4 regions of the Comamonas kerstersii genome follow, and region 1 is predicted to be linked to each of the others. Evidence: predicted binding sites of a transcription regulator. Region 1 holds the regulator's gene; each other region holds the start of a gene.
What was found. The regulator sigma-54, encoded in region 1, starts transcription at its own class of promoters, with help from an activator protein. The targets are predictions, from matches to a motif close to TGGCANGNAANCTGCTTT.
Positions count from the first base shown of each region.

Region 2: B5M06_RS05215 (P-II family nitrogen regulator) is a predicted target of sigma-54. The motif match lies at 1,929-1,946, and genes of this name have one in related genera.
Region 3: B5M06_RS06185 (KpsF/GutQ family sugar-phosphate isomerase) is a predicted target of sigma-54. The motif match lies at 4,752-4,769, and genes of this name have one in related genera.
Region 4: glnA (type I glutamate--ammonia ligase) is a predicted target of sigma-54. The motif match lies at 4,642-4,659, and genes of this name have one in related genera.

Region 1 covers NZ_CP020121.1:1,423,171-1,431,002, reverse strand. The annotation lists gene B5M06_RS06660 (ABC transporter permease) at 1-510, opposite strand, end outside; gene B5M06_RS06655 (sugar ABC transporter ATP-binding protein) at 528-2,099, opposite strand; gene B5M06_RS06650 (sugar ABC transporter substrate-binding protein) at 2,109-3,053, opposite strand; gene B5M06_RS06645 (RNA polymerase factor sigma-54) at 3,228-4,817, opposite strand; gene lptB (LPS export ABC transporter ATP-binding protein) at 4,878-5,648, opposite strand; gene lptA (lipopolysaccharide transport periplasmic protein LptA) at 5,648-6,283, opposite strand; gene B5M06_RS06630 (thiol:disulfide interchange protein DsbA/DsbL) at 6,385-7,029, opposite strand; gene B5M06_RS06625 (SPOR domain-containing protein) at 7,085-7,723, opposite strand; gene argS (arginine--tRNA ligase) at 7,766-7,832, opposite strand, start outside.
Region 2 covers NZ_CP020121.1:1,102,473-1,110,304, forward strand. The annotation lists gene B5M06_RS05210 (ammonium transporter) at 158-1,510, opposite strand; gene B5M06_RS05215 (P-II family nitrogen regulator) at 1,537-1,875, opposite strand; gene B5M06_RS05220 (YifB family Mg chelatase-like AAA ATPase) at 2,085-3,620, shown strand; gene B5M06_RS05225 (LysR family transcriptional regulator) at 3,608-4,498, opposite strand; gene B5M06_RS05230 (YbfB/YjiJ family MFS transporter) at 4,595-5,782, shown strand; gene B5M06_RS05235 (glutathione S-transferase N-terminal domain-containing protein) at 5,824-6,423, shown strand; gene B5M06_RS05240 (ABC transporter ATP-binding protein) at 6,556-7,290, opposite strand; gene B5M06_RS05245 (ABC transporter ATP-binding protein) at 7,287-7,832, opposite strand, start outside.
Region 3 covers NZ_CP020121.1:1,320,166-1,327,997, forward strand. The annotation lists gene B5M06_RS06165 (Bug family tripartite tricarboxylate transporter substrate binding protein) at 1-565, opposite strand, end outside; gene B5M06_RS06170 (esterase/lipase family protein) at 747-2,678, opposite strand; gene B5M06_RS06175 (Lnb N-terminal periplasmic domain-containing protein) at 2,801-3,808, opposite strand; gene B5M06_RS06180 (adenine phosphoribosyltransferase) at 4,017-4,574, opposite strand; gene B5M06_RS06185 (KpsF/GutQ family sugar-phosphate isomerase) at 4,896-5,897, shown strand; gene B5M06_RS06190 (KdsC family phosphatase) at 5,897-6,457, shown strand; gene lptC (LPS export ABC transporter periplasmic protein LptC) at 6,454-7,056, shown strand; gene B5M06_RS06200 (RNA recognition motif domain-containing protein) at 7,134-7,541, opposite strand; gene B5M06_RS06205 (RNA recognition motif domain-containing protein) at 7,752-7,832, opposite strand, start outside.
Region 4 covers NZ_CP020121.1:204,327-212,158, forward strand. The annotation lists gene B5M06_RS00960 (DNA-3-methyladenine glycosylase family protein) at 1-246, opposite strand, end outside; gene cysS (cysteine--tRNA ligase) at 265-1,644, opposite strand; gene B5M06_RS00970 (tetratricopeptide repeat protein) at 1,828-2,358, shown strand; gene B5M06_RS00975 (peptidylprolyl isomerase) at 2,422-3,006, shown strand; gene B5M06_RS00980 (peptidylprolyl isomerase) at 3,049-3,576, shown strand; gene B5M06_RS00985 (UDP-2,3-diacylglucosamine diphosphatase) at 3,622-4,401, shown strand; gene glnA (type I glutamate--ammonia ligase) at 4,704-6,119, shown strand; gene B5M06_RS00995 (hypothetical protein) at 6,361-6,819, shown strand; gene glnL (nitrogen regulation protein NR(II)) at 6,837-7,832, shown strand, end outside.

The DNA.
Region 1 (7,832 bases):
CCCGCCCAGCCAGGGGGTCGCCAGACCGCCCATGGCATCACCCACATACTGGGTGCGCGAATCCGTCACCAGATAGGCCCCGCCACGCACGGCTTCGAGCATGCCCAGCGAAACAATAAAGCTGGGCAGCTGCCAGGCCACGGAAATACCGCCGGTAATCGTGCCGCAGACCACGCCCACGAGCAGACCCAGCACGGCTGCGCCCCAGGGGCCCCACTCCCACTGCAGCATGGCTGCAGCGGCGGCGGCAGCGCTCAGTGCCAGCACCGAGCCTACCGACAGGTCAATGCCTGCAATGATCAGAATGAAGGTCATGCCCACGGCCATCACGGCCAGGGCAGGAATTTCATTGGCGATCGACAGCAGCGTGTCCTTGGTAAAGAAGTAGTCCGACAGCGAGCTGAACAGCGCCACCATGGCGATCAGCACCACGATCAGGCCGATGTACGTGCCCATTTCCTGGCGCCATGGACTGTGTACTTTTTCTGGATGAGAAGCAGGGGAAGACATGCGTATTGAATCGTTGTTTAGGCCGCAGTGGCTGCAGCAGTTTCTTCAGTAACGTCACCAAATGCGGCGGCCAGCAAGGCTTGCTGCGACCACTGGCCACGCTCGAAGGTCGCCACCAGGCGGCCCTGGTGCATCACGGCAATGCGGTCACACAGCTCCATGAGCTCGCGCAGATCGCTGGACACCACCATCACGGCCTTGCCCTGGTGGGTCATGGTGTTGATCTCGGCGTACAGATCAGAGCGCGCACCCACGTCCACGCCACGGGTCGGCTCGTCCAGCAGCACCACGGGGCAGTCACGGTGCAGCCAGCGCGCAAAAATCACTTTCTGCTGGTTGCCGCCACTGAGCGTGCCCACGGACTGCTCAGCGTTAAAGGAGCGCACACGCAGGCGCTGCACCATTTGCTTGGCCAGCTGTGCTTCACGGCTGCGGTTGAGCCAGCCACCTGCGGACACGGAGCGCATATGGCTCAGCGAGGTATTGACGCGAATGGACTGGGGCAGCAGCAAGCCCTGCGCCTTGCGGTCTTCCGTAATCAGGGCAATACCGGCGCGCACGGCCTGCATGGGGCTGCGCCAGTTCGGTGCCACGGCCTGTGCCTGCTGGTCAGGGTGCTGGCCGGTCAGCTCGATAGAGCCGCTGTCTGCCTTGTCTGCGCCGTACAGCAGGCGCAGCAGTTCGGTGCGACCAGCGCCCACCAGACCCGCCACACCCAGCACTTCGCCAGCGTGCAGCTCCAGGCTGACGTTCTTGACCACATCGCCACGGCACATGTTTTCTGCACGCAGCAGCACGGGGCCGGCCTTGCGGCGGGGCTTTTCATCCAGCGTTTCCACGTGGCGGCCGACCATGCGCTCCACCAGCGTGGCTTCTGACAGGCCCTGCATGGGCAGCACATCCACCAGACGGCCGTCGCGCAGCACAGCCACACGCTCGGCCACGCGCTGCAGTTCTTCCAGACGGTGTGAGACGTAGACCAGCGCCACGCCCTGCGCCTTCATCAGGTCAATCTGTGCAAACAGGTGTTCAATTTCCTTGGCCGTGAGCATGGCCGTGGGCTCATCGAGCACCAGCACGCGGTTGCCATCGCGCAGGTTGCGCGCAATTTCCACCATCTGCTGCATGCCAATGCCCAGCTCGGACACCTTGGTGCGTGGGTCGATATGGTCCAGCCCCATCTTGGCCAGCTGTTCGCGCGCCATTTCGTGCAGGCGCTTGCGATCCACCAGGCCAAAGCGGTGGGGCAGGCGGTCGAGCAGCAGGTTCTCGGCCACCGTCAATGTGTTTACCAGCCCCAGCTCCTGCAGCACCATGCGCACGCCCTGACGCTCTGCGTCCGTACGTGACACGGGTGCAAAAGGCTTGCCCATCAGCGTCATCTGGCCGCGCGATGCCTGCACCAGGCCGCACATGATCTTGGAACATGTGCTCTTGCCTGCGCCGTTCTCGCCGGTCAGCGCCAGCACCTCGCCAGCGCGCAGGTCCAGACTCACGCCATCGAGCACCGTGCTATCGCCATAGTCCTTGCCGATGCCTTCAAGCCGCATGACCACCTGACCGTGGTCTGCAGGAGTGGGGTGTGCCATGTCTGCCTCTTACTTCGTCACCAAAACCACGTCGGTTTTGACTTCAGCAGGCAGCTGGGCCTGGGGTGTCTTGTCCTGGATGGCCTTCAGGGCCACATCAATACCGAAAGCCGCCTGCTTGGCAGCAAACTGGTCTGCCGTGGCCAGCACGCGGCCGTCCTTGAGCAAAGGCTTGATGGCCTGGATGTTGTCGTAGCCCACCACCAGCACCTTGCCTGTCTTGCCCGCAGCCTTGACGGCGGCCACAGCACCCAGAGCCATGGAGTCGTTACCAGCCAGCAGTGCCTTCAGATCGGGGTTCTCACGCATCATGCCGGCGGCCACGGTGTTGCCATTGGCAATTTCCCAGTTGCCGGACTGCACGCCCACGATGTTCATCTTGGCAGCGTCCATGGCGTCCTTGAAGCCTGCGGTGCGCTGCTGTGCATTGGTGGTGGTAGACACGCCTTCGATGATGCCGACCTTGTCGCCGGCCTGCAGTTGCTGGGCCAGATAGTCGCCCACCAGCTTGGCGCCGTAGCGGTTGTCAGGCCCCACAAAAGGAATGTTCAGGTTCTTTTCCTTCAGGGCTTCGGGGTCCAGACGGTTGTCGATGTTCACCACGATCACGCCCTTGTCCACGGCGTTCTTGAGCACGGGCACCAGCGCCTTGGAGTCAGCAGGTGCGATCACGATGGCATCGGCCTTCTGCGCCACCATCTGTTCGACCATCTTGATCTGGGCTGCGGTGTCGGTCTCGTTCTTGATGCCGTTGCTCAGCAGCACGTAGTTGCCGTGCTCCTTGTTGTGTGCCTTGGCACCGTCTTCCATGGTGCGGAAGAACTCATTGGCCAGCGACTTCATGACCAGCGCCACCTTGGGCTTGTCCTGCGCATGCACGGCGGGTGCAAAAGCACCAAAAGCGGCCAGTGCGGCTGCACCGATAGCCAAGAGGGTATGACGACGTTGTTGCATATTGGTTCTCCGAGCGCAGGGCACTCAACTGGGTTACGAGCAAAAAACAAAACGCTGCCCGCAGGCAGCGCATAAGTAATAACCGTAATATCCGCGCGATTCTAGCGAGCGCTCACCAGCTTAGCCAATCGCCCCGAGCAAACCAATACAGCGTTAACGGGTTGCTCCGTTCGCTTACAACGCTTTTCTCAAATTTGCTGGCGCAATTTTCAGCGCCTCCCGGTATTTCGCCACCGTGCGGCGGGCACATTCGATGCCCTGCTCCTTGAGCATCTCGGCAATCTGGCTGTCCGACAGCGGTTTTTTGGGGTTCTCTGCACTCACAAACTGGCGGATCAGCGCACGCACTGCCGTACTCGACGCATTGCCGCCCGTCTCTGTACCCAGGCCGGAACCGAAGAAGAACTTCAGCTCATAGGTGCCGTGGGGCGTGGCCATGTACTTGGCCGTCGTCACACGGCTGATGGTGGATTCGTGCAGCCCCAGCTCGTCCGCAATATCGCGCAGCACCAGCGGACGCATGGCCAGCTCACCGTGGATAAAGAAGTTTTTCTGCCGCTCCACAATGGCTTTGGACACACGCAAGATGGTGTCAAAGCGCTGCTGCACGTTCTTGATGAACCAGCGCGCCTCCTGCAGGCGCTGCTGCAGCATGGCGTGGCCCTCGCTGCCCTTGTGGCTGCGCAGCGCACCGGCATAGACCTCGTGCACACGCAGACGCGGCATCACATCGTGGTTGAGCTGCACGCTGAACTGCATCAGGCCATCGCCCCCCTTGCGGTTCGTTTTCTGCACGATCACATCGGGCACGATCACATGCCGCTCCACATCCACAAAGCGCCGCCCGGGCTTGGGCTCCAGCCGTGCAATCAGCGCCAGCGCTGCGCGCACGCGGCTTTCAGGCAGACCACAGGCCTGCATGAGCTTGCGCACATCACGGCGCGCCAGCATGTCCAGCGGCTGGGCACACAGCTGCAAGGCGGCTTCCAGCAGCGCAGGGTCGTCACCGCCTTGCTCCTGCAGATAGCGCAGCTGCAGGCGCAGGCATTCGGCCAGATCACGCGCCCCCACACCCACGGGTTCCAGCGACTGCAGCAGACGCAGCGCCACCGTGAAGTGGTGCATCAGCTCCTCAAGCTGTTCTTCATCTTCACTGCCTGCCAGGCCAATAGCCAGCTCTTGCAGCGAGTCTTCCAGATAGCCGTCGTCGTTGAGGTTTTCAATCAGAAAGCGCAGGGCGCAGCGCTGCACTTCCGACAGGCGCAGCGACAGTGCCTGCTGGTGCAGATGGTCCGTCAGAGATTCGTGGCAGCGGGCCAGTTCCAGTGCAGAAGGGGCATCCTCGTCCTCATTGCGCTTGCCGCGTGCCGGTGCTTCACCACCCCACTCTGCGTCATCCAACGCCCCCATGTCTACACTGCCATCGCCCTCCCAGTCCTGGGGCAGATCGGCAGCTTCTGCCACGGGAATTTCTGAATCTTTTTGCCCTTCAGCGCCCGTGGATACGGCGCTGTCAGCTACAGAAAAATAAGTTTCGTCGCTGGCATGCACATCCGCCTCTGGCGCGGAATTTGCATGCTCCACGCCAAAGGCCTCGCGTTCGACCTCTTCGGCAGACCATTCAAGAAATGGGTTTTCGTCGAGCATCTGCTCGACTTCCTGAGAAAGCTCCAGGGTCGACAGCTGCAGCAGTCGAATAGATTGTTGAAGTTGCGGCGTCAACGCCAGATGTTGTGAGACCCGCAGTGACAAACTTGGCTTCAACGCTGTACCCCTCTTTGCTCTCTCGACCTTTGTTGTTATTGATGACGCTGCAGGGGAGGTCTACATCCGGAAATGTTCGCCGAGGTATACCCGGCGCACATCCGGATTCTCGACAATCTCCTGCGGCGTTCCCTGTGCCAGCACTGTGCCATCGCTGATGATGAACGCGTGGTCACAGATGCCCAGTGTTTCGCGCACATTGTGATCAGTAATCAAGACGCCAATGCCGCGCTCCTTGAGGAAGCTGATGATGCGCTGAATCTCGATCACGGCGATGGGGTCAATACCGGCAAACGGCTCATCCAGCAGGATGAAGCGCGGATTCGTGGCCAGTGCGCGGGCAATCTCCACGCGGCGGCGCTCACCACCGGACAGCGCCAGCGAAGGCGACTTGCGCAGGTGGTCCACGCGCAGCTCCTGCAGCAGCGTGGTCAGTTGCTGCTCAATGGCTTCGCGCGACAGCGATTTGCCACTGGCATCTTTTTGCAGCTCCAGCACGGCACGCACGTTGTCTTCCACATTGAGTTTGCGAAAGATCGATGCTTCCTGCGGCAGGTAGGACAGACCCAGGCGCGAGCGCTGGTGAATCGGCATATTGCCCACGGAGTGGCCGTCAATCAGCACATCACCCCCGTCGCTGCGTACCAGCCCCACGATCATGTAGAACGACGTGGTCTTGCCCGCGCCGTTGGGGCCGAGCAGCCCGACGACCTCACCCTTTTGCACGGTGATGGACACGTCTTTGACCACCTTGCGGCTGCCATAGGACTTGGCCAGATGCCGTGCCTCGAGCTTGCTCACCGCGGCAGTGTCTTGGGTCTTCTCGGCCATTAGTTTCCTTGCAGTTTCAGTGCATCCGAAGGCTGCAGCGTCTGTGCAGGTGCGCTGGACGGTGCTGGCGTAGTGTTCTTGGGCGCCAGGATGGCTCGGACACGGCCGCCGGAGCCAGCAGGGGCTGACGAAGGCTCATTGCTGCGCTTTACGCCATCCACGGTGAACACGTCCGTGAGGTTGTTGTAGGTGATGACGCTGCCCATGATGTCGTCACTGAGCTGGCCACCCGTGTAGCGGCGCAGCTGGCCGCGGCGGATGAACTTCACGTCATCCGTCTTGCCGTTGTATTCAATGATCTCGCCCTCGCCCTCGATCACCTCTTCAGGTGCTCCCGGTGCGGTATCGCGCTTCTGACGGAAATAGGCACGCTGGCCCGGGGCAGCCTTGACCACGCCATGCTGGTAGCCCTCGGCATCCTGCCGTACATCCAGCTGTTCGCCGCGCAGCACGATGGTGCCCTTGGTCATCACCACATTGCCCGTAAACACGCTGGTCTGCGTCAAGTCGTCATGGCGCAGCGCGTCCGACTCGATATTCATGGGTTTGTCGCGGTCAGCACGCTCGGCATGTGCAAGGCCTGTGGCCCCGGCGAGGGCTGTCAGCAAAAGACAGGTGATGAGTTTGGAGTTCATGGGCAAGGCACGTTTCTTGCGACACATTGTAGTCATGCCGCTTGTGGTCCATAAAAAAGTCCGCATGGCGCGGACTTTTCATTCAGCTACAGATGCAGAGCTTACTTGGTGCTCTGGGCAATCAGGTAATCCACCACCAGCAGCACATTGGGCATGCTGCCAGCCATGGGGCCATCGGTGTAGTAGCGGCCTGCCACACCAATGGAGGGCACGCCTTCTACGTCGTAAGCCTGTTGCAAGGCAGTGGCCTTGCGCACCTGGCTGGCTACGTTGAAGGAGTTGTAGATCTCCTTGAACTTGGCCACGTCCACACCCTGCTTGCCTACCCATGCAAAGATGGCGTCGTCAGTGGCCAGACGGTTGCGCTCCACGTGGATGGCATGGAAAGCCTGGGCGTGCATGGCATCGAAGTTGTCCATGGCCTGCAGCGTGTAGAAAAGCTTTTGCTGGGGCACAAAGCTCGAGTTGAACGCCACAGGTACGCGGCGCACCACGACGTTCTCAGGCGCCTTGGCCTTCCAGGCTGCAAACACAGGCTCAAACGCATGGCAGTGCGGGCAGCTGTACCAGAAGAACTCCACCACTTCGACCTTGCCAGCGGGCACATCGGTAGGCGCAGGCTTGGACAGGCGGCGGTACTGCTTGCCTTCCTGAGGCACGGCAGGCTGGGCGATCGCAGGGCTCAGGCCCCAGGCCAGAGAGGTGGCAGCCGTGGCTGCAGCCAGAGAGAAATGGCGGCGTTGCATCAAAAGGACTCCTTCTCGAAATATGGCATGTCAGAGCCTGTCAGGCCCCATAAGTTCACTGCTGCACGCGCACCATGCTGGAATCGATGCCTGCATCGTCCAGCCTTTGCTTGAGCTGCGCAGCATCCCCGCGCTTGTCAAACGGACCAATGCGCACGCGGAAGACCACACGGCCATTTTGCTCACGCTCGCTGATGCGAGCTTCCCAGCCCATCATGGCCAGCTTGGCGCGCTGGGCGTCTGCATCGGCCTTGCTGCGGAAAGCGCCAGCCTGCACAAAGTAGTGAAAGCCGTCATTGGTGGCAGCTGCTTCTGCCGCAGCCTTCGCTTCTGCAGCGGCCTTGGCCTCAGCAGCCTTGAGCTGTGCATGCGCCAGATCACCCAGCGGGTCGGCAGACACGGCAGGCGGCTGCGCCACAGGGTTCTGTGCAGAGGTCGCAGGGGCAGGCGGCTGCACCTCAGGCGCAGCAGGTGCCGCACCACGCTCAGGCTGAGCGCCTGTCAGCGGTGCATTGGGGTTCCAGTTGCGATAGCGCTCACTATCGCCCTGGCGGTCATCTGCAGACCGAGGATCACCCTTGAAGGGCACGGGCATCTTGGTGACGTAAACCGCCACCCCCAGTCCGATACCCAGACCCAGAATCACACCGATGATGAGACCAAGGAGGGTGCCTCCCCGTTGCTGATTACCCATAAGACTGCCTGTCACCTTGCTTGATAGTTCACTGAGAGTGGCTTACATGCGCTCGGGCGCGCTCACGCCCAGCACTGCCAGGCCATTGTGCAGCACCTGTGCGGTCGCG
Region 2 (7,832 bases), 320 kb from region 1:
GGTGTGTGTCGTTGTGATTTTTTTGAATGGTACTTGTGAAAACCAAGCCCGCCCTTCCATGTCGCACTGCCTGACAGCAGTGTGCAGGCATAAAAAAAGCCGCCCCGAAGGGCGGCCACACTACACGTAGATGGGAACAGAGATTCCAGACCGTCTTTTAACGGTTGTAGGCAGATTCGCCGTGGGTGGTGATGTCCAGACCTTCGCGCTCTGCATCTTCGGAGACACGCAGACCCACCAGGATGTCGGCCACCTTGTAGCAGATGAAGGAGACCACACCGCACCAGACGATGGTGATGATCACGCTCTTGAACTGCACCCAGACTTGAGAGGCCATGTTGTAGCCCTCGGGCTCGACACCACCCAGGCTGGCAGCGCAGAACACACCGGTCAGGATGGCGCCCAGGATGCCGCCCACACCGTGCACGCCGAACACGTCGCACACGTCGTCCACCTTCAGCATGCGCTTCAGGCCAGACACACCCCACAGGCACAGAGGGCCAGCGATCAGACCCATGACGATGGAACCCATGGGGCCCACAAAGCCAGCTGCGGGAGTGATGGTCACCAGACCGCCCACGGCACCGGAGACCACGCCCAGCATGGAAGCCTTGCCCTTGTGCATGGTCTCAGCCACCATCCACGCCACAGCAGCAGCGCCCGTTGCCAGGATGGTGTTGATGAAGGCCAGACCAGCGCCGCCGTTGGCAGCACCTGCGGAACCGGCGTTAAAGCCGAACCAGCCCACCCACAGCAGGGCACCACCGACCATGGTCAGGGTCAGGCTGTGTGGAGGCAGGGCTTCCTTGCCAAAGCCCAGGCGCTTGCCCACCATGTAGGCACCCACCAGACCGGCCACAGCGGCGTTGATGTGCACCACGGTACCACCGGCAAAGTCCAGCGCACCGTCTTCTGCCATCAGGCCACCGCCCCACACCATGTGGGCCATGGGGATGTAGCTGAAGGTGAACCACAGCACGGAGAAGATCATCACGGCCGAGAACTTGATGCGTTCTGCAAAGGCACCCACGATCAGCGCCACGGTGATGGCCGCGAAGGTGGACTGGAAGGCCACGAAGACGAACTCAGGAATCGTGCTCAGCGCAGACGATACGGTGTCAGGCGTGATGCCAGACAGGAACAGCTTGCTGAAGTCACCGTAGAACTTGCCTTCGCCACCGAAGGTCAGCGAGAAGCCGTAGACGGCCCACAGTACGGTGATCAGCGAGAAGATGGTGAACACCTGTGCCAGCACGGACAGCATGTTCTTGGAGCGCACCAGGCCGCCGTAGAACAGTGCCAGGCCGGGGATGATCATCAGAATCACCAGCATGGTGGAGGTCAGCATCCAGGCGGTGTCGCCGGAATCGATCGTGGCAGCAGCAGTTTCTACCGCCGAAGTCACCTGTGCAGCGGCCTCAACAACAGGTGCGGCTTCTTGGGCCAGAGCACCTGTGGCAGCGCCCAGCAGGCCCAGGCCAACAGACAGTGCAGGAAGCGTTTTCTTCATGTCAGTCTCTCGCATAAATGGTTGCTTTACAGGGCGTCCTTGCCGGTCTCACCGGTGCGAATACGCACGACCTGTTCGAGGTCGAAAACAAAAATCTTGCCGTCGCCGATCTTGCCGGTGCGTGCCGCGCCTTCGATGGCTTCGATCACCTGCTCCAGCACGGCGTCATCCACAGCGGCTTCCAGCTTCACCTTGGGCAGGAAGTCCACCACGTACTCCGCGCCGCGATACAGCTCGGTATGGCCTTTCTGACGACCAAAGCCTTTCACTTCGGTCACTGTGATGCCCTGTACGCCAAGCTGCGAGAGTGCTTCGCGCACCTCGTCGAGCTTGAAGGGCTTGATGATGGCTGACACCATTTTCATGAGACGTTCCTCCGGGAAGCGGGCAGTTGTAAAAAGTGTTGTGACAAGCCCTTTAAGCAGGGAGCGTGCCAACCAGCGGACTTGCCTGTGCAGGCTGCGCCCAACACCATGAGGGCTACCGTTTATCCCCAGTAACGCACCAAAGCAGTGCACCACGGATGTGCCAGCACGGCACCCCCACCGCACCGATTTAGGGAGGAAAAGTCGCTATGTCTCTGGCGTGTGTACAAAGCCGCGCCTTGATGGGTCTGCAGGCCCCGCAGGTCACTGTGGAAGTGCATCTGGCCAATGGATTGCCAGCCCTCAACCTGGTCGGCCTGGCCGACCTGGAAGTGCGCGAAGCCCGAGAGCGCGTGCGCTGTGCGATTGCCAACAGCGGCCTGGAATACCCCGGCAACAAGCGCATCACGGTGAACCTGGCCCCCGCCGACCTACCCAAGGATTCCGGCCGCTTTGACCTGCCGATTGCGCTGGGCATCCTTGCCGCCAGCGGCCAGATTGATGCACGCAAGCTCCAGGGCTGGGAATTTGCCGGAGAGCTGTCGCTGTCCGGCGAGCTGCGCCCGGTGCGCGGCGCGCTGGCTACGGCACTGGCCATGGGCACGCAGGAACCACCGCTGCGCTTTGTGCTGCCCACGGAGAGTGCGCGCGAAGCCGCCTGGGCCACGCAGATCGAGGTCTATGGTGCACAGCATTTGCTCGATGTGGTGCAGCAATTGCTGCCAGACAGCGCAAGGGACGCACCACCGTCCACCGGCTGGCAACGTATGCAGCCGCAGGCTGCCCAGCATGTGCCGGACATGCTGGACATGGCCGATGTCAAAGGCCAGCTGCAGGCCCGACGCGCGCTGGAAATTGCCGCCGCTGGCGCGCACGGCCTGCTGCTGGTGGGCCCGCCTGGCAGTGGCAAATCCATGCTGGCGCAGCGCTTTGCCGGACTGCTGCCGCCCATGACGTCTACCGAAGCACTGGAGAGCGCAGCCATTGCCAGTCTGGGCGGACGCTTTGCCCCTGAGCGCTGGGGCCAGCGCCCCACGGGCAGCCCGCACCATACGGCCAGTGCCGTGGCACTGGTCGGGGGTGGCTCACCGCCCAAGCCTGGCGAGATTTCCTATGCCCACCACGGCGTGCTGTTTCTGGATGAGTTTCCCGAGTTCAGCCGCAGCGCACTCGAAGCCCTGCGCGAGCCGCTGGAGACCGGGCGCATCACCATTGCCCGTGCGGCCCACAGCACCACCTTCCCCGCCCGCTTTCAATTGATTGCGGCCATGAACCCCTGCCCCTGTGGCTTCTGGGGCAGCACGCAGCGCAGCTGCCGCTGCACGCCCGAGCAGGTGGCACGTTATCAAGCCAAGCTCAGCGGCCCATTGCTCGACCGCATTGATCTGCATGTGGAAGTGCCTGCCCTGCCTGCACAGGAGCTGCTGGCCCAGACTGCGGGTGAACCCAGCGCTGCCATCCGCGCCCGGGTGCTGCAGGCGCGTGAGCGTGCGCTGCAGCGCCAGCAATGCCCCAACCAGATGCTGCAGGGCGAAGCGCTGGATCAGCATGTGCAGCTCGATGCCGCCGCCACCGAGCTGCTGCGCAAGGCGGCGGACAAACTGGGGTGGAGTGCCCGCGCCACCCACCGCGCGCTGCGTGTGGCGCGCACGATTGCGGATCTGGCAGGCAGTGAACGCATTGCCAGCGCCCATGTGGCCGAAGCCATGCAGTACCGCCGGGCACTGCTGCGTCAGACGGGCTGAAGTTCCGTCTGTACCAGCTTGCCCACCAGCGCATGCAGCTGCGGCGACCAGGCCACTTGCTCCGGCGCTACCAGCCAGGTATCAATCACGGCAATCTCGCTGCGCAGCGGCTGCGGCAGCTGCAGGCAATGCACGGCAAAGCGGGGCAGCTGGGTCTGCATCAGCGCATGCGGCATGAGCGCAAAGCCCATGCCTGCGGCCACGCAGCCCAGAATGGCGTCCAGCGAGCCCATCTCCATGATGCGTGCGCCCGTAATGCCCTGGCTGGCCAGCAGCAGCTCAATACGCTGGCGGTAGCTGCAGCTCTGGCGAAAGGCCAGAAACGGGGTGCGCAGCAGCACTTCCGGCGCAGGCAGCTGCTGCAGCGGCGTGCGGCTGACCAAGACCAGCTCCTCCTGAAACACCGCATGCGACCACCAGCGCGGGTGCGGCGGCTGGCCCGCTACAAAAGCGCAATCCAGCTGCCCCTGCTGCAGCTCTTCCAGCAGTGCGCCGGAGGGCCCGGTGCGCAGCTGCAAGTCAATGTCCGGGCAGTCCTGATACAGCTGCGCCAGCACGCTGGGCAGGCGCAGGGCGGCCGTGCTTTCCATGGCCCCAATGCGCAGACGGCCCGATGGCGGCGCCTCCCCGGCAAACAGGGCGCAGGCTGCATCATGGGCTTGCAGCAGGCGTTGGGCATGCGGCAGCAGGGTGTGGCCTGCAGGCGTCAGCCGCACCGGCGTGCTGCTGCGCGCTATCAGCTGCACCTGCAGCTCGTCCTCAAGCTTTTTGATGTGGGCCGTGACATTGGACTGCACCGTGTGCAGGCGCTGGGCTGCCGCACCAAAACTGCCGGTGCTGCTGACGGCTTCAAAGATGCGCAGAGATTTGAGCTGCATGTTGATCACAAAACAAGATGATGAACTTCATTTTGAATCATTGGACATGATGCACACAAGGGCTTAATCTGCCAGCATTCACCATAGACCACCATCGTGATCCAGCGCTCTGAACTCCCTCTTTTTCTGACCGGCTTTCTCGCCACCCTCAGCGGCGTGGGCCTGGCCCGTTTTGCCTATACCGCCCTCATGCCGCAGATGGTGCTGGCGGGCTGGTTCAGCGGTGAGCAGGTGGCCTATCTGGGCGCTGCCAATCTGCTGGGCTATCTGATCGGGGCGCTGGCGGCTGCGCCGCTGGCCGATCGGCTGGGTGGCGTGCGCGCCTTGGTGCTGTGCTGGATCGCCGTGGCACTGAGCTTTGCGGCCTGCTGCATCGCCCAGCCCATGGCCGTGTTTTTTGTGTGGCGGCTGGTGTCCGGCATTGCCGGGGCTGCACTCATGGTGCTGGGGCCATCGATGGCCATGGCCGCCACACCGCAGCCACGCCGCGCAGCACTGGGCCCCATGATGTTTTCCGGCATTGGCGTGGGCGCCCTGCTCTCGGCCACGCTGGTGCCCAGCCTGGCGCAGCACAGCCTGAGCGCTGTATGGCTGGGCTTGGGTGCCATCTGCGTGCTGGCACTGTGGCTGGGCTGGCGCAGCGCCCGCGCACTGCCTGCCCCTGCGCCGATCACGGTAGTCCCCGGTGCTACGCCCAGCCCTGCACCCGTCGCCACGCTCTGGACGCTGCCGGTGGTGCTGGTGTTTCTGGCCTACACCACCGACGCATTTGGCTTTGTGCCCCACACCGTGTTCTGGGTGGACTATCTGGCGCGTGAGCTGCAGCTGGGCACGGCCTATGGCGCCACGCAATGGGCCTTTTTTGGCCTCGGTGCCGTGGCCGGGCCGCTGTGCGTGGGCTTTTGCGCCGCACGCTGGGGCTGGTGGCGCACCACCACCTGTGCTTATGTGCTCAAGATGCTGGCTATTGGCCTGCCGCTGCTGTGGGTCAGCTTTGCAGGCCATGCGCTTTCTGGCTTTGTCGTGGGAGCGCTCTCGCCTGGTATGGCGGCCATTACCTCGGGCTATCTGATGCAGCTGATTGGCCCTGCACAGCACAAGCGCATGTGGGGCTATGCCACGGCAGCGTTTGCACTGCTGCAGGCCACGGCGGGCTATCTGATGGCCTATGTCTATGCCAGCACGGGCAGCTACCGCAGCCTGTTTGTCATGGGCAGTGCGGCCCTGCTGCTGGGCGCGGTGCTGGTGGTTTTTTCCAGGCAAAAACGCCTGCAGCGCCCGTGAAATCTGCGCTGACTGCTTTTATTTTTTCTACGACTTTCACCATGCAACTCTTTCTGAACACCACATCTCCGTTTGCACGCGTTGCGCGTGTGGTCGCCCTGGAAAAAGGTCTGGCCGATCAGCTGGAGCTGGTCTGGTGCGACCCGTGGAACAACGACCCCGCCCTGCTCGCCCAGCACCCGCAGGCCCGCATTCCGGTGCTGGTCACGGACGATGGGCAGGCCATTGCCGAGTCGCTGCTGATTGCGCAGTATCTGGACCATATGGGCCGCGGCCCGCGCCTGATTCCGGCGCAGCACATCAGCCGCGTGCTGGCGCAGACCAGCGTGGCCTATGGCCTGATGGAAGCTGCGTTCAACATCGTGATTGCGCGCAAGTACGAAGGCGCAGCGGCCGACGCCAGCGTCATGGGCCAGCGCCGACTGGCGGCCATCACCCGCGCCCTCGCACAGCTTGAAAAGCAGCTTTCAGCACCTGCGGAGGCGCAGCTGACGCTCGACCAGATTGCCACCGCCGTTGCGCTGGCCTATGTGCAGTTTCGCCTGCCTGCCCTGCTGCCACAGGCCGACTACCCACAGCTGCACGCCTGGCTGCAAAGCGCCGAGCAGCGCGAGGCGCTGGCGCAGACCCGGTTTGCCTGATGGCGGAAAACTGCAAAAGCGTTTTCAATAAAAAGAGCGCTCAGCGCTTGTCTACATTGGTTTTCACATAGAAAACCATCGGAAATGCCGTACTGACAAGCGCTGGCTGCTTTGATTTTTGAAAAAGCGTTTTCACACGCCGAGGTACTGCTGGCGCACGGCCGCATTGCCTGCCAGCTCCTGCATGCTGCCACTGTGCACAATCTGCCCCTTTTCCAGCACATAGGCGCGGTCAGCCACCACCTGCGCAAAGGGCAGGTTTTGCTCACTCAGCAAAATGCCTATGCCCTGTGCCTTGAGCTGCAAAATCGTTTTCGCCATCTGCTCCACGATCAGCGGTGCCACGCCTTCCGAGGGTTCATCGAGCAGCACCACATAGGGCTGGCCCATCAGCGTGCGTGCCACGGTGAGCATCTGTTGCTCGCCGCCACTCATCTGCCCGCCAGGGCGTTGCGGCATTTCACCCAAGTTGGGAAATAACGAAAAAAGCTTTTCAGGTGTCCAGTGCGGCAGCGCTTCGCCGCTGGGCCAGTGGCGTGCCTTCTGGCGGCCGACTTCCAGGTTCTCCAGCACCGTCAACTCGGTGAAGATGCGCCGGTCTTCAGGCACATAGCCCAGCCCCAGACGCGCAATCTGGTGCGGTGCTTTGCGGCTGATGTCGGCGCCCATGAAAAGCGCTTTTCCATCGCGGCGCTCGACCAGCCCGGCAATAGCCTTGAGCGTGGTGGATTTGCCTGCGCCATTGCGGCCCATCAGCGCCACAACCTCACCACGGCCCACACTGAGCGACACGCCATGCAGGATGTGCGCCGCCCCATACCAGGCGTTCAGGCCTTCGACCTGCAGCAGTGTTGGCGCGTTGCTCATAGGTTGTTCTCCAGCACCAGTCCAGTGCCCAAATACGCTTGCTGCACGCGTTCGTCATCACGCACCGCTTGCGGCGTGCCTTGTGCCAGCAGCTGCCCACGCACCAGCACGGCTACGCGGTCGGCCTGGCCAAACACTACGTCCATGCTGTGCTCGGTAAACAGCACGCCCATGCGGCGCTGCTGCGCCAGATCGCGCGTGAGCTGCATCAGCGCCACGCGCTCGCCCGGGGCCATGCCGGCGGTGGGCTCATCCATCAGCAGCAATTGCGGGTTGTGTGCCAAGGCCATGGCCAGCTCCACACGCTTGACATCACCATAGGCCAGCTCCGAGCACGCGCGGTCTGCCTGGGCCGCCATGCCCACCTGCTCCAGCAGCGCCAGTGCATCCGCACGGCGATGGGCACTGGCACGCGGCCACCACGCAAAGATGCGGCGGTCGTGTGAGAGCAGCGCCATCTGCACGTTCTCCACCACGGTGAGCGAGGCAAACGTCTGCGCAATCTGAAAGGTGCGCCCCACGCCCTTGCGCCAGATAGCACG
Region 3 (7,832 bases), 100 kb from region 1:
TGTGGGTCACATCCACCCCCGCCTGCAGGGCGTAGAGCGCACCGCCCATGTGGTTGGGGCCGCCCGTGCCGGAGGAGGGATAGTTCAGCTTGCCGGGGTTGGCCTTGGCTGCGGCGGTCAGGTCTGCCAGCGAGTTCAGTGGACTCTTGCTGCCCACGGTCAGCACCAGGGGGCTGCGGCCCACCAGGCTCACAGGCGCCAGATCCTTGAGCGGGTTGTAGGGCAGCTTGGGGTAGAGGCTGGGCGAGATGGCCAGGCCGCCTACGTCACCGAGCACGATGGTGTAGCCATCGGGCTCCGACTTGGCAACGCGATCCACGCCAATGGTGCCGTTGGCACCGGGCTTGTTTTCCACGACCACCGAGACGTTCATGCGCTCACCCAGCTTCTGGGCCAGCAGGCGGCCCAGAATGTCGGTCGAGCCACCCGCAGAGTAGGGAATCACCAGGGTGATGGGCTTGCTGGGGTAGGCGTCTGCTTCGGCGGCATGGGCCGTGGTGGCAAAGGCTGCGACACAGGCGGTGGCGGACAGCACGGCGCGCCAGAGGGTGCGGGTGGAAAACATGGATTAGCCTCTCTTAATATGCATAAGCAATTTTGAATCCACGGAGCTTAACGGAAGTTGCTGCTGCATCAAAACAAGGCAGGCTTGCCGTTTTGCAAATACCTGTAGCGTCTAGCGCGCATGCAAAAAGGGTTTCAGATAGAAAACTGTCTGAAACCCTTAATTTGACAGCGCAAGGCGCTCACTTATTTTTGGCTGTGCTGCCCAGCAGCTGGTTGTGCAGAATGCGGCGGATTTCCACGATGGCCCGCGGGTGCTCCTGCACGCTGTGGCCAAAGGGTACGACCAGCTCGGAGGCCGCACCTTCCAGGTGGGCGCTGTGGTAGGGCACGATGCCGTCACTGCTCTCTGTCAGCGGGCTGCTGGGCGTGTGGTTGCCGATGATGGAGTGGTAGCGCACCTTCGGCGAGATGGGTATGTCGGCCGTCAGACGCACATAGGGGTCGGTGTCGCGCAGGTTGTCGATGCTGTTCGGGATGCGCAGCAGCGAGGATTTGCCAATGCTGGGGCCGCTCTGGGCCAGGCGCCGCGCCACATCGCCAAACTGCTCCAGCATGGAAAACGGCAGCGTGATGAGGTTGGACACCCAGCGGGCCACCCGGTTGTTGGCAAAGTCCGTGCCGCGGTGGGGCGCAGCAATAAAGATGGCACTGCTGACCTGGGGTACCGGGGTCAGCTCCAGAAAGTCCCGCAGCTGGACCTGCTCCTGCGGCGCATCCGGCAGGCCGCTGTGCGCGGCAAACGCATCCAGCACCTTGCCGTCCGATTCACTGACCATCAGGCGTGCCAGCACGCCGCCCATGCTGTGGCCAATCAGCGTGATGTCCTTCGAGGCGCGTGCCGTACCCATGGGGTCGAAGTGGCGCAGCGTCTGCTGCAGTGCCTGGCGGATGGCGTAGTTGTTCAGTGCCAGCGGTGCGTTCGTGGGGTAGTAGACCTGCCAGACCTGGTAGTTGCTGCGCAGGGTTTCATCGCCCAGCACTTCATTGGCCACATTGATCCAGGCTTCCGGGCTGCTGGCCAGACCATGCAGCATGACGATGATGCGGCGGTTGGGGTCATAGGGCTGCATCAGGTAGACCGTGGGCTGGACGATGCCGTTGTTCAGCCCCACCAGGGTGCGCAGCGCCTGGGTGGAAAAGCCCGAGCGCGCCAGCCACAGGCCGTAGCCCGAGGAAAAGTTTCCCGCCAGCGGCACGGTGGTGTTGCCCAGCGGAATTTCGCGAAAGCGGTAGGGGTCGTAGGCGCGCAGCTCCACCTCGCGGGTGGACAGCACTTCCTGCAGCGTGTTGCCGCCAAAGCTCAGGACCGTGGTCAGTGCCGGAAAGAGCGACTCCTGAAACGGTGGCCGGGGCGGGCCTTCTACGTTGCGTTGCTGCACATGGGCGGCCTGTGCTTCTTCCTCGGTCTGAAAGACGGCGACCAGCTCGGCACCCAGTCCGTTGCGCTGGTACTGGTTGCGCAGGCCCGAAAAGCGCAGCGAGGTGGCGGGAATCAGCTCCTGCGGCATGTGCTTGTTGGCAGGCAGCCAGACGTGGGAGAAGTCGGTGCTCAGCTTCCAGCGGCCAATTTCCAGCGGAACATGGTCTTCCTGCAGGCGGCTGAGCGCAAACATGCCGGCCACGGCCTGCTGCACGGCGTGGTTGTAATAGTCACGCACCTGGCTCTGGCGGTCTTCAAAGGCGCGCTCGCTGGGCTCCCGGTGTGTGAAAAACAGATAGGCCCAGGCGTGGCGTGCGGCTTCCAGCCAGGCCTGCACTTCGGCGCTGGTGCGGGTGCCGGGCAGCGAGGGGGCCTGCTGTGCCTGACGGGCCTGGTAAATCCACAGCTCGGCCAGCGCGGCCATGCGCTGCTCGTCATACAGGCCGGTGGCATTGGCCAAGGTGTAGTGACACATGGGCACATCGGCCAGACAGCGCTTGAGGTCCAGATCCAGCACGCGCAGTGATTCCTGGGTGGCAGGGCTGAGGGTGCCGGCCGTCAGCACATCGCTGCGGCGCTCGGCCAGATAGTTTGCAGGGTCGGCAGAGCGTACGGTCACGCCCGCGCAGCCGGCCAGCACGGCAGCAAGCAGACCCACCACAAGGGTGCGCGACAGAAAGGAAGACAACATAGGTTGCGAGTGTAAAAAGGGCGGCGCATGGTTGCGCGCCGCCGCCCAAGAAGGCGCTGGCCCAGGCAGGCTTAGCCTGCGTGCATGTGCTGCCTGGCGTGATGTGTGCACAGCACAGCGCTTTACATGCCTTGGCGAATGTAGCGGGAGAAGTCGATGCTGGCCTGTGTGTCGCTGGCATCTGCCGGGGGCTGCCACTGCTGGGCGCGGGTGGTGATGTCACCACTCTTGCGCTGCAGCTCCAGCGGCTGCATGGAGTCGAGTGCACCTACGTCACGCAGGTACTCGGGCAGGTAGCCGGACACCAGCAGCCGCCAGTCCAGCGGCAGTTCCTGGCCCATGCGCCGTGCCAGCTGCCAGACAATGGTGGTGCAGTTGGCCGTGAGTGTGTTGTAAAAGCGCGGCGCATATTCCAGCAGGCTGGCCTGGCGTGCATAGGCCATGAAGAGTTCGCGCATGGCGGCCTGCGGCATGTGAATGCGGAACATCTGGATTTCTTCGCCGCGCACATTGGTACGCACGCCCAGAATGTCGCGCTCATCGGCGGCAACCAGGGCCATTTCATACTGCTTGAAGAAGCCTGCCAGCGCATCAAAGGATTCGTGCGACTCCTTGCGGATCTCGATGGAAAACACCACGTGTTCCCCATCCTTGAAGCCAAAGGACACCAGCGTATGTGCAATGGCGGGCCCCATCCAGTACGACAGCGCCACGTCCACACTGTCAAGCTGGTTCAGGTCATAGCTGCGTGTTTCCCAGCGCGGGGTGAAGTCGGTTTCACTGCGCCAGTCAAAGTTGCGCACATTGCGCAGCTGCACGATGGAAGGCTGTGCAGCATCGGTTTCCTCCACGACCAGATGCTCCACATCGGGCGCCCAGTCCAGGTCTGAGCGCGGCAGTATGGTGCTCCACCACACCAGCATGGCCAGCATGAGTACCGTGCCGCCCATCAGCACGGGCAGCATGCGGCGCTGCAGCAGCCCTGCGCCCCACGCCAGCAGCCAGGCAAAGCCCCACACCAGAGCCAGCGCCTGCGCGATATTGTGCTGAGCAGGTGCCTGTGCCAGCAGTGCCATGACGCCCCAGGCGCAGCACAGCATGCACACGGCAGTCAGCAGGAACCACAACACAATGCGAAGACCTCGCCGCCAGGGAGACGGCGTCAGCAGTAGATGGTGAGAGGGCATAAAGGGTGGGTGCGAACGTACAGAAGCGTGAAGAAACACCGCGTTGCAGCCATGGCTGCGCGCATATTCTGACGCCAGAATGCAAAAAAGCCGACAAATGTCGGCTTGTGGAAACACATATGCACAGATGGCTGTGGCTGGTGCTTGTCGCTCAGTGGCCTGCAAAGTCCACCAGTGTGAACAGCGGCAGCTTGCCGGTGTCACGCAGTAGCTTGGAGCCGCCCAGCTCTGGCAGGTCCACAATGGCAGCACCCTCCATGACGGTGGCGCCCAGCTTTTCGATCAGCTTCTTGCCAGCCATCATGGTGCCGCCGGTAGCGATCAGGTCGTCAATCAGCAGCACCTTGTCGCCGGGCTTGACGGCATCCGTGTGCAGCTCGACGGTGGCACTGCCGTATTCGAGTTCGTAGGTCTCTTCTACGGTGGTAAAGGGCAGCTTGCCTTTTTTGCGGATGGGCACAAAACCCACATTCAGCTCATAGGCGATGACGGAGCCCAGGATAAAGCCGCGCGCATCGAGGCCGGCCACCACGTCTGGGCGCATCTCGGGTGACATGTAGCGGTGCACAAAGGCATCGATCAGGATGCGGAATACCTGCGGATTCTGCAGCAGGGGGGTGATGTCGCGGAACTGCACGCCAGGGGCTGGCCAGTCGGGCACGGTGCGGATGTGCTGGCGAAGGTAGTCGTTGACGCTGGTGGTGTACATGGTGGGCTCAGAGCGCAGTCGCTCCGGAAAGGGGCAGAAAGTCATCGCACGTGTGTGCAATGACCGACAGATTAAAACAGGCCCAGGCCCTGCCGCACAGGGGGCAGGATCAAAGGCGGTGAACGTGCAAAAGTGTACTAAGTGCCTGCACCTTGCGCATACGGGGGGGCGCTTCACTGCGATGTAATCTGCTGTTATCTCCACACATGCTGCACTGCAGCAGCGCTTGCGCTAGGAAAAGTGCACCGCTTACCCTTGAGTGGTGCTGCAGGAGTCAGGTACGCAGGGCAGACAAAGCCCAGTGGTCGATAAAATTGCCGGATGAACACCCTCACGCATACTGCGCCCGTTCTGGGCGCTTCGCAGGCGCTGGCCATCGCGCGCGAAACACTGTCTATTGAGATTCAGGCCCTGCAAGCGCTGGCACAGCGACTGGACGACAGCTTTGTACAGGTGGCGCAGGCCATTCTGAGCACCCCTGGCCGTGTGGTGGTCACAGGCATGGGCAAGAGCGGTCACGTTGGCCGCAAGATCGCCGCAACGCTGGCTTCCACCGGCACGCCTGCCTTTTTCATGCACCCTGCAGAAGCCAGCCACGGTGATCTGGGTATGGTGACGCGTCAGGATCTGGTGCTGGCGATCTCCAACAGCGGTGAGAGCAATGAGCTGACCGCCTTGCTGCCAGCGCTCAAGCGCCAGGGTGTGCGCATTGTGGGCATGACGGGTGGTGCGCACTCCAGCCTCGCCAAGCATTCGAACTGGGTGCTGGATACCAGCGTGGTGCGTGAGGCCTGTCCATTGAATCTGGCACCTACAGCCAGCACCACGGTGCAGCTGGCGCTGGGCGATGCCCTGGCCATGGCGCTGCTGGATGCACGTGGTTTCAAGGCCGAAGACTTTGCGCTGTCTCATCCCGGTGGTGCGCTGGGCCGCAAGCTGCTGACCCATGTGCGTGATGTGATGCGCAGCGGCGATGATGTGCCCAGTGTGCTGGCAGACGATGGCTTTGACCGTCTGATGCGTGAAATCAGTGCCAAGAGCCTGGGGGCCAGCGCGGTGGTCGATGCCGATCGCCGTGTGCTGGGCATTTTTACCGATGGCGATCTGCGTCGCCGCATTGAAGACGGTGCGGATCTGCGCAATGCCAAGGCAGGAGACCTCATGCACAAGCAGCCTCGCACCATTGCACCGGAGGCTCTGGCCGTAGATGCCGCGCACATGATGGAGCAGCACGGCATTACCTCGGTGCTGGTGGTCGATGCAGACCGCCGTCTGCTGGGCATGGTACATATCCGTGACCTGATGCTGGCCAAGGTGATCTGATGCCCAAGCGCCTCACCACACCTGCCTTGCAGTTTGCGCCCGAGCTTTTGCTGCAGGCCCAGCCCGTGCGCATTGCCTTTTTTGATGTCGATGGTGTGCTGACCGATGGTGGTCTGCATTTCTCGGAGCAGGGCGAAACCACCAAGCGCTTCAACACCCTCGATGGCCACGGCATCAAGCTGCTGCAAAAAGCGGGCATCGTGCCTGCCGTGATTACGGGGCGTGATTCTGCTCCGCTGCGCCTGCGCCTGAAGCAGCTGGGTGTGCAGCATGCGGTCTATGGCACGGAAGATAAGCTGCCTGCAGCACAGGCTATTTTGGACAGCCTGGGGCTGGCCTGGAGCCAGGCTGCCATGATGGGCGATGACTGGCCTGACCTGCCCGTCATGCAGCGCTGTGCCCTGGCCTGCGCACCCTGCAACGCACACCCAGAGAATCTGGCGGTGGCAGACTTTGTGACACGTGCGCAAGGTGGTCAGGGTGCGGTGCGCGAACTGTGCGATCTGCTGCTGGTCGCCAGCGGCCATTACCGAACTTTGCTGGAGACTTACCTGGCATGAAAAAACCTTTGCAGCGTGCGTGGGAGCATGCCTCCATCTACCTGCCCGTCGTGCTCATGGCCATGCTGGCCATGGGGACCTGGTGGCTGGTGCGCCATGCGCCCAAGCCGCTGCAGGTTCAGACGGAAAGCGCGCTCACGGATGACCCGGACTATGTGATGGAGCGCTTTTCTGTGCACCAGTTTGACGGTAGTGGTCGCCTGACCAATGTGATGACGGGCACGCAGGCGCGACATCTGCCCAAGTCGGACATTCTGGAGGTGGACGACGTCCGTACACGCAGCATTGCGCAGGATGGCGTGGTGACCGTGGCATCTGCTCAGCGCGGTATCAGCAACTCGGATTCCTCGGAAGTACAGCTGGTGGGCGATGCCGAAGTGCTGCGTACATCGCCGCAGAATCCCTCGCAGCCCATGCGTGTGACGGGTGAATTTCTGCATGCCTGGACCAATGAGGAACGCGTGCAGTCGCATTTACCCGTGGTATTGAACCGCGGCAAAGACCAGTTCACGGGTGACTCCATGAACTACGACAATATTTCACAGACGACCGAACTGAATGGCCGTGTGAAAGGGATTATTTATCCGAAGAATCAATAATCTCAGATTTATTCTGAATGTGTTGTAGGACATAACTTTCAAAAGGCCCTGTAGGGCCTTTTTGATTTTCTGTAGTTTCAGAAACCGTTACCGTCCTGATGACTGGATTTATTGCCGGCATTGTTGCGGTTGCGCATATTGGTGCCATAAGGGCTGCGGAAGCCGCCATCGTTGCGCCCTGCATGGCCTGGCGCCTGAAAGCCGCCGCCGTAGTTATTGCTGCGTGGCGGCCTTGGCTCCATGGGGCGGGCAATATTGACAATGAGACTGCGACTGCCCAGTGGCTGACCATTCATGCCTTCAATGGCAGCGCTGGCTTCTGCTTCAGCACTCATCTCGACAAAGCCAAAACCTTTGGAGCGACCGGTATCTCTTTCCATCATCACGCGGGCACTCACAACCGTTCCAAACTGGGTGAAGGCCTGATGTAAATCATGATCGCGAACGGCATAGGGTAAATTCCCTACATATAACTTGCTGCCCATTAAAGACTCCTGTGCCATTTAACCAATGGAGCTTTTGCTTCCACTACATTTCATGAGGAGCGGTTAATGCATCAACCGCGGAAAACATTATTGGGGTAGTTGCAAAAATATGGCAACCGTTCAGAAGTAAAAGATGTCAATAAAACAAAAAAGGAACCCGAAGGTTCCTTTTTGCAACGCCAGTGCAACTAGTGCACTTGAGCGCTTGAATTAGTAGCTGTTGCGGCCACCAAAGCCACCGCCGTAGCCGCCACCGTTGCCACGGCCACCGCCGAAGCCACCGGAGCGGGG
Region 4 (7,832 bases), 1.2 Mb from region 1:
ATCGGTGAGCAAGGCACTGAAGCGCTTCCACGTGGCCGAGGCAGACTTCACAGACACCTGCTGCCCCACGATGGAACGCGCCAGCGTGATGAAGGGGTCGCCGCGCGTTTGCAGCGCTTCTGCACTGTACTGCGGAATCAGTCGGCGCATCACCCGGTCTTTCTTGACCAGGTGCTTGCAGGCTTCCGCCCAGTACGCAGGCGCATGCGCGGGAGGGGCAGGCAATTCTTTGGGAATGGGAGACATAGGTTTTACAGCCAGTGTTTACTGGGCTGCCTCCCACGTTGTACCAGTGGGCGAATCCTTGAGCACAATGCCCTGCTCCAGCAATTCCTTACGGATGCGGTCGGCTTCTGCCCAGTTCTTGGCCGCCTTGGCAGCTGCACGTGCGGCAATCTGCGCCTCGATAGCAGCAGCATCCACACCGGCAGCACCCGCCTGCAGGAACTGCTGAGGATCATCCTGCAACAGACCCAGGCAAGCGCCCAGTGCCTTCAGCAAGCCAGCCAACTCGGGCGACTTGCTGCGATTGACTTCACCAGCCAGGTCAAACAGCACTGCCACCGCTTCGGGCGTGCCAAAGTCTTCGTCCATGGCGGCCTTGAAGCGCGCTGCATGGGGTTCTGCCCAGTCAATAGCCACTTCAGCAGGGGCCACCAGACTCAGCGCGGTGTACAGGCGCTTGAGAGCGCCACGCGCGTCGTCCAGGTGCACGTTGGAGTAATTCAGCGGACTGCGGTAGTGGCTGCGCACCACGAAGAAACGCACGGTTTCCGCGTCGTATTCCTTGAGCACATCACGGATGGTGAAGAAGTTGCCCAGCGACTTGGACATCTTTTCGTTGTCCACATTGATGAAGCCGTTGTGCATCCACACCTGCGCAAACGGCTTGCCGGTCGCGCCTTCGCTCTGTGCGATTTCGTTTTCGTGGTGGGGAAACTGCAGGTCAGCGCCACCGCCGTGGATGTCAAAGCTCTCGCCCAGCATCTCACAGCCCATGGCCGAGCACTCGATGTGCCAGCCGGGGCGGCCTTCGCCAAAGGGGCTGGCCCATTTCACATCAGCAGGCTCTTCGGGCTTGGAGGATTTCCACAGCACAAAGTCCAGCGGGTCATGCTTACCATCCTGCACAGCCACACGCTCACCGGCATTGAGCTCGTCCAGCGACTTGCCCGAGAGCTTGCCGTAGCCGGGAAACTTGCGTACAGCAAAGTTCACATCGCCATTGCCTGCCTGGTAAGCCAGGCCTTTGTCCTGCAGCGTACCAATCATCTTGAGCATCTGCGGCACGTATTCGGTGGCACGAGGCTCAAAGGTGGGGCGCTCAATACCCAGGGCGTCGGCGTCCTGGTGCAAGGCATCGATCATGCGATCGGTCAGGCTGCGAATGGTTTCGCCGTTTTCCACGGCGCGCTTGATGATCTTGTCGTCAATGTCCGTGATGTTGCGCACATAGGTGACGCGATAGCCGCTTGCGCGCAGCCAGCGTTGCACCACGTCAAAGGCGACCATGGAACGAGCATGGCCCAGGTGGCACAAGTCATAAACCGTCATGCCGCAGACATACATGCGGACATGTCCGGGTTCAAGCGGCGAAAACGCTTCCAATGCACGCGACAGCGTGTTGTAGATACGCAAACTCATGGAGTGACAGAAACGGAAGTGGGGTGAGAGCGGCCGTCGTGCGACCCGCTCCAGCAGCTGGGCTACACGCCCAAGCAACAAGGGGTACTGCACCGCTTTCGCGTCAATACCCCTCAGCTACAATCTTCCGGAGTATAAGCCCAGCACACTGCAGGGCTCTTCTGGCCCTTGGAAAGCACCCACATGTCTTCTTACCTCCGCCCACAATCCTTGCTGCGCCTGCTGGCCGTGTCTGGTTTTTTGCTCGCTGGCTCGGCGCAGGCCGATATGTATGGGGATGTCTCCGCCCTGACCAAGGCTGGCAACACTGCCGAAGCCATTGCCAAAGCTGATCAATACCTGAGCAGCAACAGCCGTGACCCCCAGATGCGCTTTCTCAAGGGCGTGGCCCAATCCAAGGCAGGAGATCTGCAAGCAGCCGCAGCCACTTTTGAGGCGCTGATTCAGGAATACCCAGAGCTGCCTGAGCCCTACAACAACCTGGCCGTCATCTACGCCAACAATGGTGAGCTCAACAAGGCGCGTGACGCACTGGAAATGGCTGTGCGCAACAACCCGAACTACGCTGTAGCGCATGAAAACCTGGGTGATATTTATGCACGCCTGGCGCATGCGTCCTACAACAACTCCATCAAGCTCAACAGCAACAACCGGGCGCTGAAGCTCAAACTCAGTACGCTGACGGAGATGCTGCAGCCCGCTGCCGCGCAGTAACGCCTTTTCTCTTACTGGGCCAGCCATGTGCTGGCCTTGCCTTGATCGCACACAGACACTACCATGCGCCTGACCCGCAGAACCCTGAACCTGTCCCTCACCGGCCTGCTGCTTGCAGGCATGACCAGCCTTGCTGCTGCGCAGGATGCCAAGCAGCCGCGCGTGCAGTTCAACACCAGCATGGGAGATTTTGTGGTGGAGCTAGCACCCACCAAGGCTCCCAAGACGGTGGAGAACTTTCTGCAATACGTGAACGACAAGCACTACGACGGCACCGTGTTCCATCGCGTGATTGATGGCTTCATGATTCAGGGCGGTGGCTTTACGGCCGACATGCAGCAAAAGCCCACCCGCGACCCCATTCCGCTGGAGGCACGCAACGGCCTGAAGAACGACCGCTACACCATTGCCATGGCACGCACTGGCAACCCCAACTCGGCCACAGCCCAGTTCTATATCAATGTGGCGAACAACGACATGCTCAACGCGCCCAATCCAGATGGCCATGGCTATGCGGTATTTGGCAAGGTTGTGCAAGGCCAAGCGGTGATCGACAAAATCCGCACCGTAGCCACTGGCAACCGGGGCATGCATCAGAATGTGCCCAAGGACCCCGTCACCATTGTTTCCGCTCGCGTTCTGCCCTGAAGCAGCTCGCTGGCTTTTCTGCCCTTTTACTGAAAGTTTTTCATGAGCAATCCTCAAGTTGAATTGCACGTCACCATCAACGTAGCTGACACAGCTACCCAAGGCGTGATCACCCTGGAACTGGATGCCAAGAACGCACCCAAGACCACTGAGAACTTCCTGAACTACGTCAACAACGGCTTTTACGACGGCACGATCTTTCACCGCGTGATCAAGAACTTCATGATCCAGGGTGGCGGCTTCACTGCTGACATGAAGCAAAAGCCCACCAACGACCCCATCGAAAACGAAGGCAAGAACGGCCTGAAGAACGATAAGTACAGCATCGCCATGGCTCGCACCAGCGACCCTCACAGCGCTACAGCCCAATTCTTCATCAACGTGGTGGACAACGACTTCCTGAACCACACCTCCCCCACACCTCAAGGCTGGGGCTATGCAGTGTTTGGCAAAGTGGTCAAGGGCACCGAAGTGGTAGACGCCATCAAGAAGGTGCGCACGACACGCCGCGGCTTCCACGACGACGTGCCTTTTGACGTCGTGGTGATCGACAAGGCTGTGGCCCTGTAATTCACGCCCATGCCACCGTTGGACCTAGCCATACCGCCAACGTACATGTCTTCGACCGTGCCTGCCATGCCAGAGCTCATCGCTCCTGCGCACTGGCGCACGGTTGAATTCATTTCCGACCTGCATCTGGACCCAGACGAGCCCGCCACAGTGCAGGCCTGGCGCGACTATTTGAGCAGCAGCCAGGCCGATGCGATCTTTTTGCTGGGCGATATCTTTGAAGTCTGGGTGGGTGACGATGCCCTGCTGGAAGCTGACAGTTTTGAAGCCAAATGTGCCCAAACACTAAGCACAGCAAGCGCAAGGCGCTCCTTATTTTTCATGGTGGGCAACCGTGACTTTCTGGCGGGTGATGCTTTCCTGCAGGCCACAGGCATGACGGGACTGGCAGACCCCACGGTACTGGCCTGGGGTGAGCACCGCATGGTGCTCAGCCATGGCGATGCACTGTGCCTTGATGATGTGGAGTACCAGCAGTTCCGGGCACTCAGCCGCTCTGCCGCATGGCAGCAGCAGCTGCTGAGCCAGCCACTGGCCGTGCGCCGCGCAATTGGGAAGTCCGCGCGCTCCGAAAGCGCGCAGCGCAAGCAGTCAGGCGCCACCTATGCCGACGCTGACCCCGGCATGACAGCCAGCTGGCTGCAACAGGCCAGGGCGCAATGGCTGATTCACGGTCATACCCACCGCCCCGCAGACCATGCCCTGCCCGATGGGCGCATGCGTATCGTATTGAGTGACTGGCATATCGATAGCAATCACCACCGCGCGGAAATCCTTCGCGTGACACCGACCACCTGGGAACGCATTCCCTTTCCGGGTGGATGAAGGCTTTTCGCCTCATGCAGCAGAGATGGGTGCTGCATTGCCCCATAGCAGCACTCAACCACACCAATAGGTGATTGCACCAATATGGCGCACACTTAGGAACTAAAATGGTGCCGATCAGAATGCTTTGAAAAATTCAAAGCTTATTGCACCAACTTGGTGAATTACCACCTGGCCCATGAAGCTTGCCACTTCATGGGCTTATGCATGTATACACATGCAAGCGGAACGAATTCAAGCTGGCACACAAACTGCTTTGCTAACCGCGTACTTTCTATGAAGCGCTTTTCCAGGAGAACCTGATGGCTAAGACCGTTGCAGACGTGATGAACATGGTGAAGGAGAATGAGGTCAAGTTCATTGACCTGCGCTTCACCGACACCCGCGGCAAGGAGCAGCACGTAACTGTGCCTGTGTCGCACTTTGACGAAGACAAGTTCACTTCGGGCCATGCGTTCGACGGTTCGTCGATCGCTGGCTGGAAGGGTATTGAAGCATCGGACATGCAGCTGATGCCCGACCCCAACACCGCCAACATCGACCCCTTCTTTGAAGAAACCACACTGTTTCTGCAGTGCGATGTGATCGAGCCCGGTGATGGCAAGGCCTATGACCGTGACCCCCGCTCTGTCGCCAAGCGCGCAGAAGCCTACCTGAAGGCTTCGGGCCTCGGCGACACCGCCTACTTCGGTCCAGAACCTGAATTCTTCATCTTCGATGGCGTGCGCTGGAGCACAGAAGCCCACAACCCCTTCTACGAAATCGAAGAGTACGAAGCACCCTGGAACACAGGCGCTAAGTTTGAAGGCGGCAACCGCGGTCACCGTCCTCGCGTCAAGGGCGGCTACTTCCCCGTGCCTCCTGTCGACAGCACGCAAGACATGCGCGCAGAGATGTCCCTGATCCTCGAATCTCTGGGCATTCCTGTCGAAGTGTTCCACCACGAAGTTGCTGGTGCCGGCCAGAACGAGCTGGGCACCAAGTTCTCGACCCTGGTGGAACGCGCTGACTGGACCCAAGTACAAAAGTACGTGATCTGGAACGTGGCCAACACCTACGGCAAGACCGCGACCTTCATGCCCAAGCCCTACAACGGCGACAACGGCTCCGGCATGCACGTGCACCAGTCCGTATGGAAGGATGGCAAGAACCTGTTCGCCGGTGACGGCTATGCCGGTCTGTCTGACTTCGCGCTGTACTACATCGGCGGCATCATCAAGCACGCCCGCGCCCTGAACGCCATCACCAACCCTTCGACCAACTCGTACAAGCGTCTGGTGCCCGGCTTTGAAGCGCCCGTGAAGCTGGCTTACTCTGCCAAGAACCGCTCCGCTTCCATCCGTATTCCTTACGTGAGCAACCCCAAGGGCCGCCGCGTGGAAGCGCGCTTCCCCGATCCTATGATGAACCCCTACCTGGGCTTTGCTGCCCTGCTGATGGCGGGTCTGGACGGCGTGGAAAACAAGATCCACCCCGGCGAAGCTGCAACCAAGGACCTCTACCACCTGCCCCCAGAGGAAGACAAGCTGGTGCCCACCGTGTGCCACAGCCTGGATCAGGCACTGGAAGCACTGGACGCAGACCGCGCCTTCCTGACCAAGGGCGGCGTGTTCAGCGACAGCATGATCGATGCCTACATCGAACTAAAGATGGGCGAAGTGACCCGCTACCGCCAGTCCGTACACCCTGTCGAATACGACATGTACTACTCGCTGTAATCCACGGGATTGCTGTGCTCCTGCAAAGGAGTGCAGCCCACCTGCAAAAAATGGCAACCCCACGGTTGCCATTTTTTTCGGAAAACTTCCATGAATGCGCGCAATCAATCAAAGACAAGCCATGCAGCACATTGCAAAATGCGGCGACCCTTTCAGAGGAAATGGGATGGATGCTTTTGATTGGAGGCAAAAAATGCACCGATGGATCGTCATGCTGGCAGGCAGCTGTATGAGCACAGTCATGTTGTACGGAACAGCCATGGCCCAGGACCAGATATACCGCTGCGGCAATGAGTACACCAATAACGCCACCATCGCCAAGCAGCGCAACTGCCAGGTGGTAGAAGGCGGTCATGTGACCGTGGTACACACAGACAGCCCACGCTCAGGCAGCAAACCCTCTGCCAGCGCAGACAGCAAGCCAAGCCCGAACCGCGCGGCCAAAGTAGACCCTGTCCAGCAAGAATCGCGTGACAGCGATGCCCGCAGCATCCTGCAGGCAGAGCTCGAAAGAGCGCAGCAAAGGCTCCAGGCACTCCAGGAAGAGTACAACGGCGGCAACCCCGTCAAAACTGCGCTGGAACTGCGCAACCCGCAGGTCTACATGGAACGGCTGGAAGCCTTGAAAGCCAATATCGCACGCCAGGAAGCTGATATTGCAGGCATTCAGCGTGAACTCTCGCGCCACAAAGGCAATTAATTCATAGATTTGATTTCATGCATCCAGATTCCTCCAGCCCAGCCCAGCGTTTTGCCGCTCTGGACCTGCTGTCTACGCTGACCGCTGTAGTCGATCAGCAAGGTCTGCTTATTTTTGCGAATGCCGCGCTGGAAAGTGCCATGGGTATCTCGCGCCGCATGCTGGAGGGCAGCGAGTTTGCCCAATACCTGTCCGCACCATCATTGCTGCAAAGCGGCCTGCAGGCTGCAGATGGCCAAAGCTACGCAGCCATGAGTTTTGATACCAGCCTGCTGTGCAACAGCCAGGATGCGCTGTTTGTGCATGTCACCGTCACACCGGTCGAACACACGAACTACAAGCTGATTGAGCTGTGGATGCTGGAGCAGCAAGCCCGGCAAGACCGTGAAGAGCGCCTGGTGGAGCAGGCCCAGGCCAACAAAGAGCTGGTGCGCAATCTGGCCCATGAAATCAAAAATCCGCTGGGTGGCATCAGGGGTGCAGCGCAGTTGCTGGAAATGGAACTGGACAGCAGAGAGTTGCACGAATACACCCAGGTCATCATCCACGAGGCGGACCGCCTGCAAAGCCTGGTCGATCGTCTGCTGGCACCGCACCGCCATCCCCACCAGCTCACCGACCTTAATATTCACGAAGTGTGTGAGCGCGTGCGATCACTGGTGCTGCTGGAATACCCGCAAGGCCTCAAGATCCGACGCGACTACGACATCTCCATCCCAGAGTTCAAGGGCGACCGGGAACAGCTCATACAAGCTCTGCTGAACATTGTGCAGAACGCAGCACTGGTCTTGTCCGACACCATTACCACTGGTGGTAATGCTGAAATCACCTTGCGCACCCGGGTTGCGCGTCAGGTGACGATTGGCCGCCAGCGCCACAGACTGGCATTGGAATTGCATGTCATTGACAACGGCCCCGGCGTACCGGATCACATCAAGGAGCGGATTTTTTTCCCTCTGGTCACCGGACGGGATGGAGGCTCAGGTTTAGGACTGCCGCTGGCACAGACTTTT